DNA from 3 places in the Streptosporangium sp. G11 genome. Region 3 is predicted to be linked to each of the others. Evidence: predicted binding sites of a transcription regulator. Region 3 holds the regulator's gene; each other region holds the start of a gene.

Region 1 (5,052 bases), on a different contig from region 3:
TCCTCCTTCGACACCGAACCGTGGTGTGCCCTCACGATCTCCGGGACGACCCCCTTGGCCGCGCCGGCCTGCGCCATCATCGCCGCCGGGGTGGACAGGGAGGCCGGGGGCCTGGGAAACCCCTCGGCCCAGTGCACAGGCTCCGCCTCGGCGCCCTCCCCGGCCGGCTCCTCGCCGTCATCCCGCCGCTCCCACGCCAGCTCGTTGAGGCGGGTGCACAGCCTCTCGGCCAGCCGCCGGGAGTTGGCGAACACGATCGTGGAGCTGTGGCTCCCGATCAGCTCGAACAGCCGCTCCTCCACGTGCGGCCAGATCGACCGCCTGGCCGGGGTCTCGGTCAGCCAGCGGTCGTCGTCGGGGTCGGGCGGGGCGGGAGGCGTGTCGAGCTCGGTCATGTCCTCGATCGGGACGACCACCTCGATCTCGATCTCCTTGTCGGAGGGCGGCTGGACCACGGTCGCCGGGCGTGGCCCGCCCAGGAAGGCGGCCACTTCGCTCACCGGTCGCACGGTCGCCGACAGGCCGATCCGCTGGGCGGGCCGGGGCAGGAGGGAGTCGAGCCGCTCCAGGCTGAGGGCCAGGTGCGCGCCGCGCTTGGTGGCCGCCACCGCGTGCACCTCGTCGACGATGACCGTCTCCACGCCGCGCAACGCCTCGCGGGCCTGGCTGGTGAGCAGCAGGAACAGCGACTCGGGGGTGGTGATCAGGATGTCGGACGGCCTGGTCGCGAACCGGCGCCGCTCCTCGGGGGAGGTGTCGCCCGACCGGATCGCCACCGAGATCTCCGGCACCGGCAGACCCAGCCGTCGCGCGGTCTGCCCCAGCCCGGCCAGCGGCGCCCGGAGGTTGCGCTCGACGTCGACCGCCAGGGCCTTGAGGGGCGACACGTACAGGACCCGGCACCGCCTCACCGGCTCGTCGTCCTTCCGCGAACGCCCTCGCCCGCCCCGGCCGCCCGTGTCACCCGCGGGGCCCGCACCGGAGGCCCCGGCGGCAGGTGGGGAGCCGGGGGCGGAGGCGGCGAGCCGGTCGAGCGACCACAGGAAGGCGGCCAGCGTCTTGCCGGAGCCGGTGGGCGCGACCACCAGGGTGTTGTCACCCCGGGCGATCGCCTCCCACGCCCCCTCCTGCGCGGCGGTCGGCGCGGCGAACGCCCCGGTGAACCAGTCTTTGGTCATCCGGGTGAAGTGATCGAGCGCTCCGCCCGAGCCCGTCGTCTCGCCCATCGTCGCCCCCTAGCTCCCGGTTCGGCCGACCAACCGGGTCACCGCCCATACTGCACGGCCCCACCGACAGAACCCCTCCGCCGCCCGCCGGACGGGAGCGGACGACTCGTGCGTCACCTGCGGATACATGATCCAATGTTCTCGCGGCCGGACCCCGGAAGGCCGCGCCACAGGGGTTTCCGAGGCTTCGCCACCATGACATGACGTCCGGGATAGGTTGGCCCCCTGTCGTCACGGACATGGCTTTGACGAACACGACGCATTGAGTGGTGAGCTAACGGTGAGCATCGACCATCAGGCCATCGAGGCGACACGCGAGCGGATCAAGGCGAAGCACCTCAGGGCGCACCGCCCGCCGAGCAGCGCGAGGGGGCTGCATCACTTCGCACTGATCTCCTCCGACGTCGAGACGACGATCGCGTTCTACCAGGAGCTCCTGGAGTTCCCGCTCACGGAGATCTTCGAGAACCGTGACTACCGAGGGTCGAACCACTTCTTCTTCGACATCGGCAACGGCAACCTCCTCGCCTTCTTCGACTTCCCCGGCCTGGACCTCGGCCCCTACAGGGAGGTCCTCGGCGGGCTCCACCACGTCGCCATCTCCGTCGACCCCTCCACCTGGGAGCGACTGCGGGGCAAGCTGGAGGCGGCGGGCGTGCCGCACCAGGTCGAGAGCGGCGCGTCCATTTACTTCGCCGACCCCGACGGGGCCCGCCTGGAACTGCTCGCCGACCCCCTCGGCGAGATGTACGGCTCCCGCGTGCTCTGACGGCCCCGTACCTCCTCCCCGGCCGTCCGCGCCCTCGTCCGTCTTCCGTCCCCGTTCCCCTCGGGCCGGGGCCGGGACGCGGGCGGCTCGCGGCCCTGCGGCGTGCCGGGACGGGCCACGGCACGCCGGAGTGGACCCATACTGGGGGCATGCGCCTGTCGGACTTCTGGATGCGGATGAAGACGCACTTCGGCGACCCGTACGCCGAGTCGTGGGCCCGCGACTACGTCATCGCCGATCTCGGCGGCCGGACCGTGATCCAGGCGCTGGCCGAGGGTGTTGGGGCCAAGGAGGTCTGGCGCGCCGTGTGCGGGGTGACCGACGTCGCGCCCAGGCTCCGCTGAGGGCCGGGAAGCCTGAGGAACCCGAGGAACAGGTGAGAGCCCGCAGGCCCGGGAAGGCCGGCGGGCTCTCCGAGAGGTGAGCGAGGACCGGGGCCGGGGAGGGTCCGGCCGGTCAGGACGGCTCGGGGAGCGGGGCGAGGATCTTCTCCACCGAGTCGGCCGCGTGCGCGGGATCGTCGGCGCTCTCCTCGCCGTCCGGTGACCACAGGAACAGCCAGCCGTCCCTGACCGGGGTGGCGAAGACGATGGTCTGGCGGTGACTGTCCGGATGCCACACCCACAGCACCGGGGTGGCGCCCCCGAGGGTGCGGCTCACCAGTCCTCGTTGTCGCAGTTCGGCGGCCAGGGAATCGAGATGGGCTAGGCGTTGCTGCGTGAACGCGTTGGGCACGTCGGGCACCTCGGGTCGTTTCCCCTCAGGATCACCCCAGGTCAGCCCGGTTACAACAGGTCCAAGACAATTCTCGGAAATGTCGCCTCCCGGATGGGGTCCGCACTCCCGGGGCCGTGACCCGCCGTCCGTGTCCGTCCGCATCCGTTCGTTCGCATCCGTCCGTGCGGAGCCGTGCCGGGTCGTGCGCGGGGGAGCTTCGCGGCGGTTCGCGACTCCCGTAACGTGTGGGTGCCAACGGGCGGCGATCGAACAGTCGTTCGGCTATATTGAACAGGCCGTCACTCCTGGCGTGCCCTCCCGAAATTGTCGGCGGCACCCCGTAGCTTTCTGGCAACCGATCCAACCCGCGACCCTTCAGGGGGCTCCCATGGCAGCTAACGACCGCGAGAAGGCGCTTGAGACCGCACTCGCTCAGATCGAGCGGCAGTTCGGCAAGGGCTCCGTCATGCGTCTGGGCGATGAGGTCCGTGCGCCCATCGAAGTGATCCCGACCGGCTCCATCGCGCTCGACGTGGCCCTCGGCATCGGCGGCTTCCCCCGCGGCCGCGTCGTCGAGGTCTACGGTCCCGAGTCCTCGGGCAAGACCACGGTCGCCCTGCACGCGGTGGCCAACGCCCAGCGCGGCGGCGGCATCGCCGCGTTCATCGACGCCGAGCACGCGCTCGACCCGGAGTACGCCCAGAAGCTGGGCGTCGACACCGACGCGCTGCTCGTCTCCCAGCCCGACACCGGGGAGCAGGCGCTGGAGATCGCCGACATGCTGATCCGGTCCGGCGCCGTCGACCTGCTGGTCATCGACTCGGTCGCGGCCCTGGTGCCCAAGGCCGAGATCGAGGGCGAGATGGGCGACAGCCACGTCGGTCTCCAGGCCCGCCTGATGTCCCAGGCGCTGCGCAAGATCGCCGGCGCGCTCAACAACACCGGCACCACCGCGATCTTCATCAACCAGCTTCGCGAGAAGATCGGCGTCATGTTCGGCTCGCCCGAGACCACGACCGGTGGAAAGGCGCTGAAGTTCTACGCCTCGGTCCGCCTCGACATCCGCCGCATCGAGACGCTGAAGGACGGCACCGACGCCGTCGGCAACCGCACCCGGGTGAAGGTCGTCAAGAACAAGATGGCCCCGCCCTTCCGCGTGGCCGACTTCGACATCCTCTACGGCGTCGGCATCTCCCGCGAGGGTGGCCTGATCGACATGGGCGTCGAGCACGGCTTCGTCCGCAAGTCCGGTGCCTGGTACACCTACGAGGGTGACCAGCTCGGCCAGGGCAAGGAGAACGCGCGAAACTTCCTCAAGAGCCACCCGGACATGGCGAACGAGATCGAGAAGAAGATCAAGGAGAAGCTCGGCGTCGGCCCGCGCGTCGACAACCCGGCCGCCTCGTCTCCCGCCCCCGCGGCTTCGGCCCCGGCCGCCGCGGCAGGTCGCGCGTCCACCGCGGCTCCCGTCGCGGCCGGTCGCGGTTCCAAGGCCGCCGCCGCTCCCAAGCCGGGTGACGCCTGAAATCGGGTTGATCGATGACGACGGGACCTGACTCCGGTCCGGCCGGCGAGGCCGGGCCGAGAGATTGGGGTGCCTGGCCCGACGAGCCCCGGGCGGGCTCACCGGGCAGGCGCGACCACGGTCCGTCCGCCTCGGAGGGAGGGTTTCGCGAGGAGACCGCGAACCCCGCGGGTGACGCGCCGCGAGGCCGGAAGAAGCGTGCCTCCCGGCGTGGCGGACGGCGGTCCGGGGGTGCCTCCTTCGGCTTCCCTCCCGATGGATCCGATGGATCCGATGGATCCGACGGGCAGGCCGAGGGACCTCCGGAGGGCCGGAGGGCCGGAGCCGACCCGCAGGCGGTGGCGCGAGGCATCTGCCTGCGGCTGCTGACCATGGCGCCGCGCACCCGGGCCCAGCTCGCGGAGGCGCTGCGCAAGCGCGAGGTGCCCCAGGAGGCGGCGGACGCCGTGCTGGAGCGCTTCTCCGAGGTCGGGCTCATCGACGACGAGGCGTTCGCCGCGGCATGGGTGAGCTCGCGCCACGCCGGGCGGGGTCTCGCCAGAAAGGCCCTCGCCTCGGAGCTCCGCCACCGAGGGGTGGACGAGGAGACCGTGAAGGAAGCGGTGGATCAGCTCGACCCCGAGGAGGAGGCGGAGACCGCCCGTCGCCTTGTGCGGCGCAAGCTCTCCTCCACCCGGAGCCTGGAGCCCGCGGTCAGGACCCGCAGGCTGGCGGGCATGCTCGCCCGGAAGGGATACGGTCCGGGCCTGGTGTTTCGCGTGATTCGCGAGGTGCTGGAGGAGGAGGGGGCGGAGACATCGCCGTTCCCGGAGGAG
Region 2 (5,052 bases), on a different contig from region 3:
GTCCGCCAAGGACCGTTGCTCGCCACGTCCTTCCACCCGGAACTTACCGGGGATGTCGGTGTGCATTCATATTTCGCTGAGATGGTGAGGGAGCTCTAGGCGATGTCCGGCCACTCCAAATGGGCGACGACGAAGCACAAGAAGGCCGCACTTGACTCCAAGCGCGGCAAGCTGTTCGCCAAGCTCATCAAGAACATCGAGGTCGCGGCCCGGACGGGCGGACCCGATCCGGACGGCAACCCGACGCTGTACGACGCCATCACCAAGGCGCGCAAGAGCTCGGTCCCGATCGACAACATCGAGCGCGCCCGCAAGCGTGGCGGCGGCCTGGAGGCCGGCGGCGCCGACTGGCAGACCATCATGTACGAGGGCTACGCCCCCGGCGGCGTCGCGGTGCTGATCGAGTGCCTCACCGACAACCGCAACCGCGCCGCCTCCGAGGTTCGCGTCGCGCTGACCCGCAACGGCGGCTCGCTGGCCGACCCCGGCTCGGTGTCCTACATGTTCAACCGCAAGGGCGTCGTGCTCGTCCCCAAGGGTGAGCTGGCCGAGGACGACGTGCTGACCGCGGTCCTCGACGCGGGCGCCGAGGAGGTCAACGACCTGGGCGACCAGTTCGAGGTCGTCTCCGAGGCCACCGACCTCGTCCCGGTCCGCAAGGCCCTGCAGGAGGCCGGGATCGACTACGACTCGGCCGAGTCGAGCTTCATGCCGACGATGAACGTCCCGCTGGACGAGGACGGCGCCCGCAAGGTCTTCAGGCTGATCGACGCCCTTGAGGACAGCGACGACGTGCAGAACGTCTGGGCCAACTTCGACGTCTCCGACGAGGTCATGGAGAAGCTCGACGCATAAGCCAGGCAATTCGGCGTGATCTCGTATTGTCTGCGAGGTTTGTCCGCGTGATCGAGGGCATATCACGCGGACAATGGGCAATCCTGATCTGATTTTTGCCGTGGCGGGCGTCGCCGCGCTGCTCGCGGCCACGCTGCCCCGGCTCCTGAACCGGCGCCCCTTCTCTCTCCCTCTGGCCTGCCTGCTGGGCGGCGTCCTTCTCTACGCCCTGCCCCTGGACCTGCCCGATCCCGACCCGGTGGCTCACCGGGCGCTGGTCGAGCACGCCACCGAGATCTGCGTGCTGATCTCGCTCATGGGCGCAGGGCTGGCCATCAACCGGCCCTTCGGGCGGCGCGACTGGTCCTCGACCTGGCGCCTGCTGGGGTGGACGCTCCCGCTGACCGTCCTCGCCGTGGCCGCCACCGCGTACGGCCTGCTCGGGTGGCCCCTGGCGGCGGCGCTGCTGCTGGGCGCGGTGCTCGCGCCGACCGACCCGGTGCTCGCCTCCGACGTGCAGGTCGGCGAGCCCGTCGACTCGGAGAACGCCGACGACGAGGTCCGCTTCACCCTCACCTCGGAGGCGGGCCTCAACGACGGCCTGGCCTTCCCCCTGGTGTACGCCGCGATCGCGCTGGCCGTCGGCGGGGGTGTCGGCTGGATCGGCGAGTGGACGCTGGTGGACCTGCTCTACCGGTGCGCCGCGGGCGTGGTGTGCGGCCTGCTGATCGGCAAGGGGCTGGGACGGCTCTTCTTCCGCGCCCAGAAATCCGACCTGCGGCTGGCCGAGCACCGCGACGGCTTCGTGGCGCTGGCCGCGACGTTCCTGGCCTACGGCCTCACCGAGCTGGTGTACGGGTACGGCTTCATCGCGGTGTTCGTGACCGCCTGCACCATCAGGGCGGCGGAGCGCACCCACGGCTACAACGGGGTGCTGCACGGCTTCATAGAGCAGCTGGAGCGGCTGTTCACCGCCTGGCTGATCGTGCTGCTCGGCGGCTTCGTCGCGATGGGCGGCCTGTCCGCGCTCACCTGGCGGGGCGCCGCGGTCGGCCTGGTGCTGCTGCTGGTCATCCGGCCGCTGAGCGGATGGATCGCCGGGCTCGGGGGCAGGGCGGGGCCGCGCGAGCGCGTCGCGACCGCCTTCTTCGGCATCCGCGGCATCGGCTCGCTGTTCTACCTCGCCTACGCGCTCGGCCAGGCCGACTTCGGCGTACCCGCCGAGGAGCTCTGGGCAGTGGTCGCCTTCACCGTGCTGGCCTCCCTGGTGATCCACGGGATCTCGGCCTCGCCGGTGATGAACCGCCTGGACCGGCTGCGCGACAGGGCGGGAGACGCCCGGAACGCCGAACCCGCCGTCCAGCACCTGTGAGCCCGGCGCCCGCCGGCGCGGGGCCGTCGGCCGCTTCGCGCGCCGGAGCGATCCCGGCGCGGCGCCCGCGGGCCCGGAGAGCCGTGCGCGGGACGCTCTCACGCGGTAGAGTCTGCCACCGAACAGGTGTTCGGCGAGCGGAGGCGTGTCGGTGCGGTTGCCCGAGCTGCGGGTGATGGGGGTCGATCCCGGGCTTACCCGATGCGGGCTCGGTGCCGTCGAGGGGCGGCCCGGCGCACCGCTGAGCCTGGTCAAGGTCGGGGTCGTTCGCACCCCCGCCGACGACGAGATAGGCGCCCGGCTGGTGGCGATCGAGGCCGGCATCGAGCAGTGGCTCGACGAGATCAGGCCCGACGCGGTGGCCGTGGAGCGGGTCTTCGCCCAGCACAACCTCAGGACCGTGATGGGCACCGCGCAGGCCTCCGCCGTGGCGATCCTGTGCGCGTCCCGCAGGGGCCTGCCGGTCGCGTTGCACACGCCGTCCGAGGTCAAGGCCGCCATCACCGGCAGCGGCACGGCCGACAAGCAGCAGGTCGGCACGATGGTGACCCGCCTGCTGCGGCTGGACGCCATGCCCAAGCCCGCCGACGCCGCCGACGCGCTCGCCCTCGCGATCTGCCACGTGTGGCGGGGCGGCGCCCAGAGCAGGCTGGCCGAGGCCGCCGCGAAGGCCGCGAGCGGCTCCGGCACCACCCCCGCCGCCTACTTCCGAGGCCGTGGCAGGGCCGGATACCCGAGAGGAACCGCGAAGTGATCGCCTCGGTGCGAGGACAGGTGACCGCGATCGCGCCCGACGGTGTGGTCGTCGAGGTGGGCGGGGTGGGAGTCCTCGTGCACTGCACGCCGGGCACGCTGGCGACGCTCAGGATGGGTGAGGAGGCCAGGCTGGCCACCTCGCTGGTGGTCCGCGAGGAGTCGCTGACACTGTTCGGCTTCGGCACCGACGACGAGCGCGGCATCTTCGAGATGCTGCAGACGGCCAACGGGGTCGGCCCCAAGGTCGCCCTGGCGATGCTGGCCGTGCACAGCCCCAACGCGCTCCGGGTGGCCGTGGCCTCCGCCGACGTCAAGGCGCTGACCAGGGTCCCCGGGGTGGGCCCGAAGGGCGCCCAGCGGATCATCGTCGACCTCAAGAACAAGCTCGGCACTCCGGAGGAGGCCGTCAGCGCCGCCCTCGACGGCCGCGCCGCCACACCCGCCTGGCGCGGCCAGGTCCACTCCGGCCTGGTCGGCCTGGGCTACTCGGCGCGAGACGCCGACGAGGCGGTCGCCGCCGTCGAGCCCCAGGCCGACACGGAGACGGCCGAGGGCCGCACCCCGCAGGTGGCGGTCCTGCTCAAGGCCGCGCTTCGCGCGCTGAGCGTGCGATGAGGGGCCCGGCCACCGAGGCCGCGCGCGAGCGCGGATCCCTCAGCCCGGTGTCCGCCGGCCGCGGGCGAGCCCGCCGTACGAGGCGTGTGCCCGGAGACGGCGGCAGAGGGCGCCGCGCGGTGCCCAGAGGGCTCGGGCGGTTCCGCCCTACGGTGAGTGGGGGAGGGACGGCGTGAGCTCCGATCGTGATCTGGTGTCGCCGGACGCCGAGGGCGACGAGAGATACATCGAGGCGGCGCTGCGGCCCAAGCGGCTGGAGGAGTTCATCGGCCAGGCGCGGGTGCGCGAGCAGCTGTCGCTGGTGCTGCAGAGCGCGCTGCGGCGCAACCGGCCGCCGGACCACGTGCTGATGAGCGGCGGTCCCGGGCTGGGCAAGACGACCCTGTCGATGATCATCGCGACCGAGCTCTCCGTGCCCCTCCGGATCACCTCGGGGCCCGCGCTGGAGCGGGCCGGCGACCTCGCGGCGATCCTGTCGACCCTCTCCGAGGGCGAGGTCCTGTTCATCGACGAGATCCACCGGATGGCCAGGCCCGCCGAGGAGATGCTCTACCTCGCGATGGAGGACTTCCGCGTCGACATCGTGGTGGGCAAGGGGCCGGGGGCGACCGCGATCCCGCTGGAGATCGCCCCGTTCACCCTGGTCGGGGCCACCACCCGGGCCGGCATGCTCCCCGCGCCGCTGCGCGACCGCTTCGGCTTCGTCGCGCACATGGACTTCTACGGGGTCGCCGAGCTGGAGGAGGTGCTGCACCGCTCCTCGCGCCTGCTGGGCGTCAAGCTCCCCGGCGACGCCGCCCGCGAGATCGCCGGCCGCTCCCGGGGCACCCCCCGCATCGCCAACCGGCTGCTGCGCCGGGTCCGCGACTTCGCGGAGGTGCGTGCCGAGGGCGTCGTCACCAGGGACGTCGCCTCCGCCGCGCTCAACCTCTACGAGGTCGACGCAGAGGGGCTCGACCGGCTCGACCGGGCGGTGCTCGGAGCGCTGTTGCGCAAGTTCGGCGGCGGGCCGGTGGGATTGTCGACGCTGGCGGTCGCGGTGGGGGAGGAGCCGGAGACGGTCGAGGTGGTCGCCGAGCCCTTCCTGGTGCGGCAGGGACTGCTGGCCCGTACCCCCCGCGGCCGGGTCGCGACCGCCGCGGCCTGGACCCATCTGGGGCTGGTGCCCCCGCCGGACGCCTTCGGCGCCTCGTTTCTCGTCGATCTTGAGGATGATCCAGGGAAAATCTAACGTTGGGAGTCGGTAGGGGAGTCGTACAGGATTGATCACAGATCGATGACAACTGTATCGAAATGGGAACTTCCCTGCGTGCCGAAACGTGACTTCGTTGCCGCGCTCTTAACAGCTCGCCTAAACTCCGAGCCTTGGCTGGCTGTGTAGGCTGACGTGCTGAGCGGCGTGGCCGTATGTGACGTCCGGCTTTCGCCGGTCATTCTCAAGAGAGGGAGCGGCCCTGTGGGCGGCAACTATTCGA
Region 3 (5,052 bases):
CCCCCGGCGCCCGGGGTCTGCATCAGTCCTGCTTGGTGGAGCGCTCCGCCCGGAGCTGCTCGATCTCCGCCTCGAAGTCGGCCAGCGTCTCGAACCCCCGATAGACGGAGGCGAACCGCAGGTACGCCACCTCGTCCAGATCGCGGAGTGGACCCAGGATGGCCAGCCCGACCTCGTGGGCCGCGATCTCGGCGCATCCGGTGGCCCGGATGCTCTCCTCGACCCGCTGGCCCAGCTGCGCCAGGGAGTCTTCACTGACGGACCGCCCCTGGCACGCCCGCCGCACCCCGGCGATCACCTTGTCCCTGAAGAACGGCTCCGTCACACCGCTGCGCTTGCTCACCATGAGCAGGACGGTCTCCTGCGTGGTGAACCTGCGCCCGCACTCCGAGCACGTGCGCCTGCGGCGGATGGCCCCGCCGTCCTCGGTGGCCCGGCTGTCGATAACTCGGGTGTCCAGATGGCGACAGAACGGACAATGCACGCGTGTCGCCTCCTTGACCTACCGAGAGCGGCCGACCCACCTCACCTGCCCACGGCACGCGCGCCTAGACGCTCGCGCACACATCTTCGAATAGTCGAGATGCGGTAATGGAAACACAATCTGTGGTGAAGGGTTGCGATGCAGCCACTAGATGTTGTGGTCCAACCGTAGAAGCGCTCGACCATGAACGCAAGTTGAAACGACCTTGCCGCGTGAAGTCGCTGATCAGCCGTCACATCCCGGCGTGTCGCCGCCCGGGCGAGGCCCCTCCCGCCCCGGGCGTCACTTCCCTCACAATCGTCCCAGGCGACCTGTCAGGTGAGCCCTTCGGCCACCCGCTCCATCGGCCGGCCTCACCTCAGGGGGACAAGGCCCTCGGGGAGATAGAGCCGGGTCCCCGGCCGGACCTCGGAGCCGGACAGCCCGTTGAGGTCCATGATCCGACGGACCATCGGCCCGGCGTCCGCCTCCTCCGTCAACGCGTCCGCGATCTCCCACAGCGTGTCGCCGGCGTGCACCGTGATCCGCGGCAGACTCTCAAGGCCCTCCCGCTCGCCCGCCGAGGCCATGTCGATGCGCCCGCCGATCCAGAGCACCCCCAGGGCGACCAGCACGAGCACCGCCACCGCCACGATCCTGCCACGCCGGGTGAGCCGGATCGGCCGCCGGCCGGCCCCCGATCGGCCGCTCCCCGGCCGACTGGCGCCCGATCGGCTGGCGCCGGGACGGCGGGGGTCCGCCGCCGGTGCCGTCGCCGGCCTCGGCCCGGACGCGCGTCCGGCCCCCGGCTCCGGCTCCCGGACGAGCCCCGGCACCGACTCACGGCCGGGCCGCCGTCTCCGCTCGCGCCCGGACGGCCGCCCCTGCCCACGGTCGGCCCCACGCCCCGGCTCGCGCCCGAACGCCTGCCCCGGCTCGCGCCCGGACTTTCTCCCGGACTCCCGGCCGGCCCCCTGTCGCGGCTCGCGCACGGCCTTTCTTCCGGTCTCGCGGCCGGGCCCCCGCACCGGCTCGCGCTCGAACGCCCGCTCGGGCTCCTGCCCCGGCCTCCGTCCCGGCTCACGCCCGGGGCGCGGCCTCGGCACGGAGCCCCGTCCGGACTCCGGCTCCGGCCCCGCCTCGGGCCCGCGCGCCGACTCCGGCGCGGGGCCCGGCTCCTGCTCCGGTCTCGGAGGCGGCACGAGCCGCAGGCGCGGCGCCCCCGGTGATCTCTGCGCCGCCCGGACCCTCGGCGCGGTCCTGGATCGTGGTGTCGTCGCGGTCGGTTTCACGGTGGCCCCCATCCCCTCGACCTGGCCGAACACATGTCGAAGAAAGATCGGCGAATCGAACACGATGTCGATCGAACTCCCGTACGATGTTGTACACCACGGCGTCGCCGATTTCGAGGACATTCGAACAATTGTTTGAATATGATCTTCGGCCGAGGTATGGTCGCTGTGTGCGACGCGTTAAATACAGACCGGGAGGCGAGGAGTTCGTATGAGCCAGCACAACGAGAACGGTTCGGCCGCCAGCGACCTGGCGGTGCGAAGGCGTGACTCCCTTGGCCTCACCCCCAGGCAGCGGAAGATCCTTGAAGTGATCCGCGATTCCGTGCAGCAGCGCGGCTACCCGCCGTCCATGCGGGAGATCGGCGAGGCGGTGCAGCTCACCAGCACCTCCAGCGTGTCGCACCAGCTGACGGCGTTGCAGCGCAAGGGCTATCTGCGGCGTGATCCGCACCGCCCCCGCGCCCTGGAGGTCCGTCTTCCCGGCGAGCCCGTGTTGTGGGTGGATCCCGACTCCGGCGAGGACGAGACTCCGGTCAGCCGTCCGACCGCCGCCTACGTGCCCCTCGTCGGCCGGATCGCCGCCGGTGGCCCCATCCTGGCCGAGGAGAGCATCGAGGACGTCTTCGCCCTGCCCAAGCAGCTTGTCGGCGAGGGCACGCTCTTCCTCCTCCAGGTGACCGGTGACTCGATGATCGAGGCCGCCATCGCCAACGGTGACTGGGTGGTCGTACGCCAGCAGCCGGTCGCCGACAACGGCGACGTGGTCGCGGCGATGATCGACGGCGAGGCCACGGTCAAGACCTTCAAGCGCAGGGACGGCCACGTCTGGCTGGTCCCGCACAACCCCAACTACGACCCGATCCCCGGTGACGAGGCCACCGTGCTCGGCAAGGTCGTCGCGGTCCTCCGCAAGCTCTGACGCGAGCGTCCCGAGCGAGCTCCGAACCGCCCTCCCCGCGTTCTGGCGCGCGCTCCGAACCACTGAACCGCACCGTTCCGACGCGCGCTCCGAATCGCTGAACCGCACCGCCTCGACGCGAGCTCCGAACCACGCGCCACCGGCCTTCGGGCGACACGCCGAAGGACGCGCGACACGCCGGGTGGGTGGTGTCCCGATATCGGGACACCACCCACCCGGCGTTTTCAGGTGACGGTGCGCCACGAGAAGAGCCCGCGCCGGCGGGCCCGCGCCCACCCGTCGAGATGGGCGTGGGGAGACATCGGTTGACGTGAGCGCAGGACACACCGGTTGACGCGGGAGCCTGCCCGGCTCGAAGTGAGCGCGAAGACACGCCGGTTGCTCCGTGGCCGCTCGGGAGCGCCGGGCGGGCGCCCCCGAGTGACCACGACGACCCCGAGACCGCGCCGCACGGCCTCCGGACGGCGCCTACGGGACGATGTTGACCAGCTTGGGCGCGCGGACGATCACCTTGCGCGGCGTACCGGACAGGAAGGACCGGACCTTCTCCGACGCCAGGGCCAGTGCCTCCAGGTCCGCCTCGGAGATCTCCGGGGAGACCTCCAGCCGGTCACGGACCTTGCCCGCGACCTGGACGACACAGGTGACCGACTCCTGGACCAGCAGCGCCGGGTCGGCCGTCGGCCAGCCCGCGGTGGCGACCGAGGCGGTGTGTCCCAGCCGCTCCCAGCCCTCCTCCGCCGCGTACGGCGCGACCAGGGACAGCATGACCGCCAGGGTCTCGGCGGCCTCCCTGACCGCCGGGTCGGCGGCGCCGGGCCCGGAGTCGATGGCCTTGCGGGCCGCGCTCGTCAGCTCCATCATGCGGGCCACCGCGACGTTGAAGCGGTGGGAGTCGACCAGCTTGGTGACCTCGTCGATGGTGTGGTGGACGACCTTGCGCAGGTTCAGGTCTCCGGCGGTGACGTCGACGCCGGGCGCCGAGGCCGCACCGGCCTCGGCCATGACGCGGAACGCGCGGGCCAGGAACTTCTGCGACGCCGCCGGGGAGACGTCGGACCAGTCGATGTCGTCCTCGGGCGGTCCGGCGAAGACGACGGTCAGCCTGACCGCGTCGACACCGTAGGCGTCGATCTGCTGGCCCAGGTCGACGCCGTTGCCCAGCGACTTGGACATCGCCTTGCCCTGGTTGATGACCTGCCCCTGGTTCAGCAGGCGGGTAAAGGGCTCGACGAAGTCGATCATTCCCATGTCGTGCAGGACCTTGGTGAAGAACCTGGCGTACATCAGGTGCAGCACGGCGTGCTCGACGCCGCCGATGTACTGGTCGATCGGGCCCCATTTGCGGACACGCTCGGCGTCGAACGGGCCGTCCTCGTAGGCCGGGTCGACGTAGCGCAGGAAGTACCACGAGGAGTCGACGAAGGTGTCCATCGTGTCCGTGTCACGCTTGGCCGGGCCGCCGCACTTGGGACAGGAGACGTTGACCCAGTCTTCGGCCGAGGCCAGCGGGGAGACGCCCTTGGGCGCCAGGGCCTCGCCACGCATGTCGGGCAGGGTGACGGGCAGCTGGTCGTCGGGGACGGGGACCTCGCCGCAGTCGGCGCAGTGGATGATCGGGATCGGGCAGCCCCAGAAGCGCTGGCGGGACAGCAGCCAGTCGCGCAGCCGGAAGTTGACCGTGGAGTGGCCGGTGCCCCGCTCGCTCAGCACCCCGATGATCTTCCGGATCGCGTCGACCTTGGTCAGGCCGTCCAGCGGACCGGAGTTGACCATCGCGCCGTCACCGGCGGTGGCGACGCCGGTCTCGCCGGGATCGGCCAGGCCGGTGTGCACGACCACCCGTACCGGCAGGTCGAAGGCGCGGGCGAAGTCCAGGTCGCGCTGGTCGTGCGCGGGCACGGCCATGATGGCGCCGTGGCCGTAGTCGGACAGCACGTAGTCGGCCGCCCAGACCGGCATGCGCTCGCCGTTGACCGGGTTGACGGCGTACCGGCCCAGGAAGACGCCGGTCTTCTCCTTCTCGGTGGACAGCCGGTCGATGTCGGACAGCTTGGACACCTCGACCCGGTAGGCCTCGAACGCCTCACGCCGGTCGTCGGTGACGATCTCCTCGGCCAGCGGCGCGTCCGGGGCGACCACGAAGAAGGTGGCGCCGTACAGGGTGTCGGGACGGGTGGTGTAGACGGTGACCGGCTCGTCACGGCCCTCGATCACGAAGTTGACGTCGGCGCCCTCGGATCGGCCGATCCAGTTGCGCTGCATCGTCAGCACGCGCTCGGACCAGCCGCCCTCCAGCAGGGCCATGTCGTCCAGCAGCCGGTCGGCGTAATCAGTGATCTTGAAATACCACTGGGTCAGCTCGCGGCGGACGA

What was found. The regulator LexA, encoded in region 3, represses DNA repair genes until DNA is damaged. The targets are predictions, from matches to a motif close to TCGAACANNTGTTCGA.
Region 1: a site for LexA is predicted at 2,979-2,994, ahead of recA (recombinase RecA). Genes of this name have one in related genera too.
Region 2: a site for LexA is predicted at 2,325-2,340, ahead of ruvC (crossover junction endodeoxyribonuclease RuvC). Genes of this name have one in related genera too.

Annotation. Positions count from the first base shown of each region.
Region 1 covers NZ_JBPJUQ010000002.1:157,848-162,899, reverse strand. Annotated here, with positions in the region: gene ACSDR0_RS02840 (ATP-dependent helicase) at 1-1,226, opposite strand, end outside; gene ACSDR0_RS02835 (VOC family protein) at 1,507-1,995, shown strand; gene ACSDR0_RS02830 (DUF3046 domain-containing protein) at 2,145-2,339, shown strand; gene ACSDR0_RS02825 (hypothetical protein) at 2,452-2,730, opposite strand; gene recA (recombinase RecA) at 3,101-4,237, shown strand; gene recX (recombination regulator RecX) at 4,252-5,052, shown strand, end outside.
Region 2 covers NZ_JBPJUQ010000026.1:46,972-52,023, reverse strand. Annotated here, with positions in the region: gene pdxT (pyridoxal 5'-phosphate synthase glutaminase subunit PdxT) at 1-99, shown strand, start outside; gene ACSDR0_RS23750 (YebC/PmpR family DNA-binding transcriptional regulator) at 103-855, shown strand; gene ACSDR0_RS23745 (cation:proton antiporter) at 929-2,206, shown strand; gene ruvC (crossover junction endodeoxyribonuclease RuvC) at 2,373-2,960, shown strand; gene ruvA (Holliday junction branch migration protein RuvA) at 2,957-3,577, shown strand; gene ruvB (Holliday junction branch migration DNA helicase RuvB) at 3,750-4,808, shown strand; gene yajC (preprotein translocase subunit YajC) at 5,034-5,052, shown strand, end outside.
Region 3 covers NZ_JBPJUQ010000074.1:23,899-28,950, forward strand. Annotated here, with positions in the region: gene nrdR (transcriptional regulator NrdR) at 23-484, opposite strand; gene ACSDR0_RS40395 (LysM peptidoglycan-binding domain-containing protein) at 838-1,110, opposite strand; gene lexA (transcriptional repressor LexA) at 1,967-2,677, shown strand; gene leuS (leucine--tRNA ligase) at 3,146-5,052, opposite strand, start outside.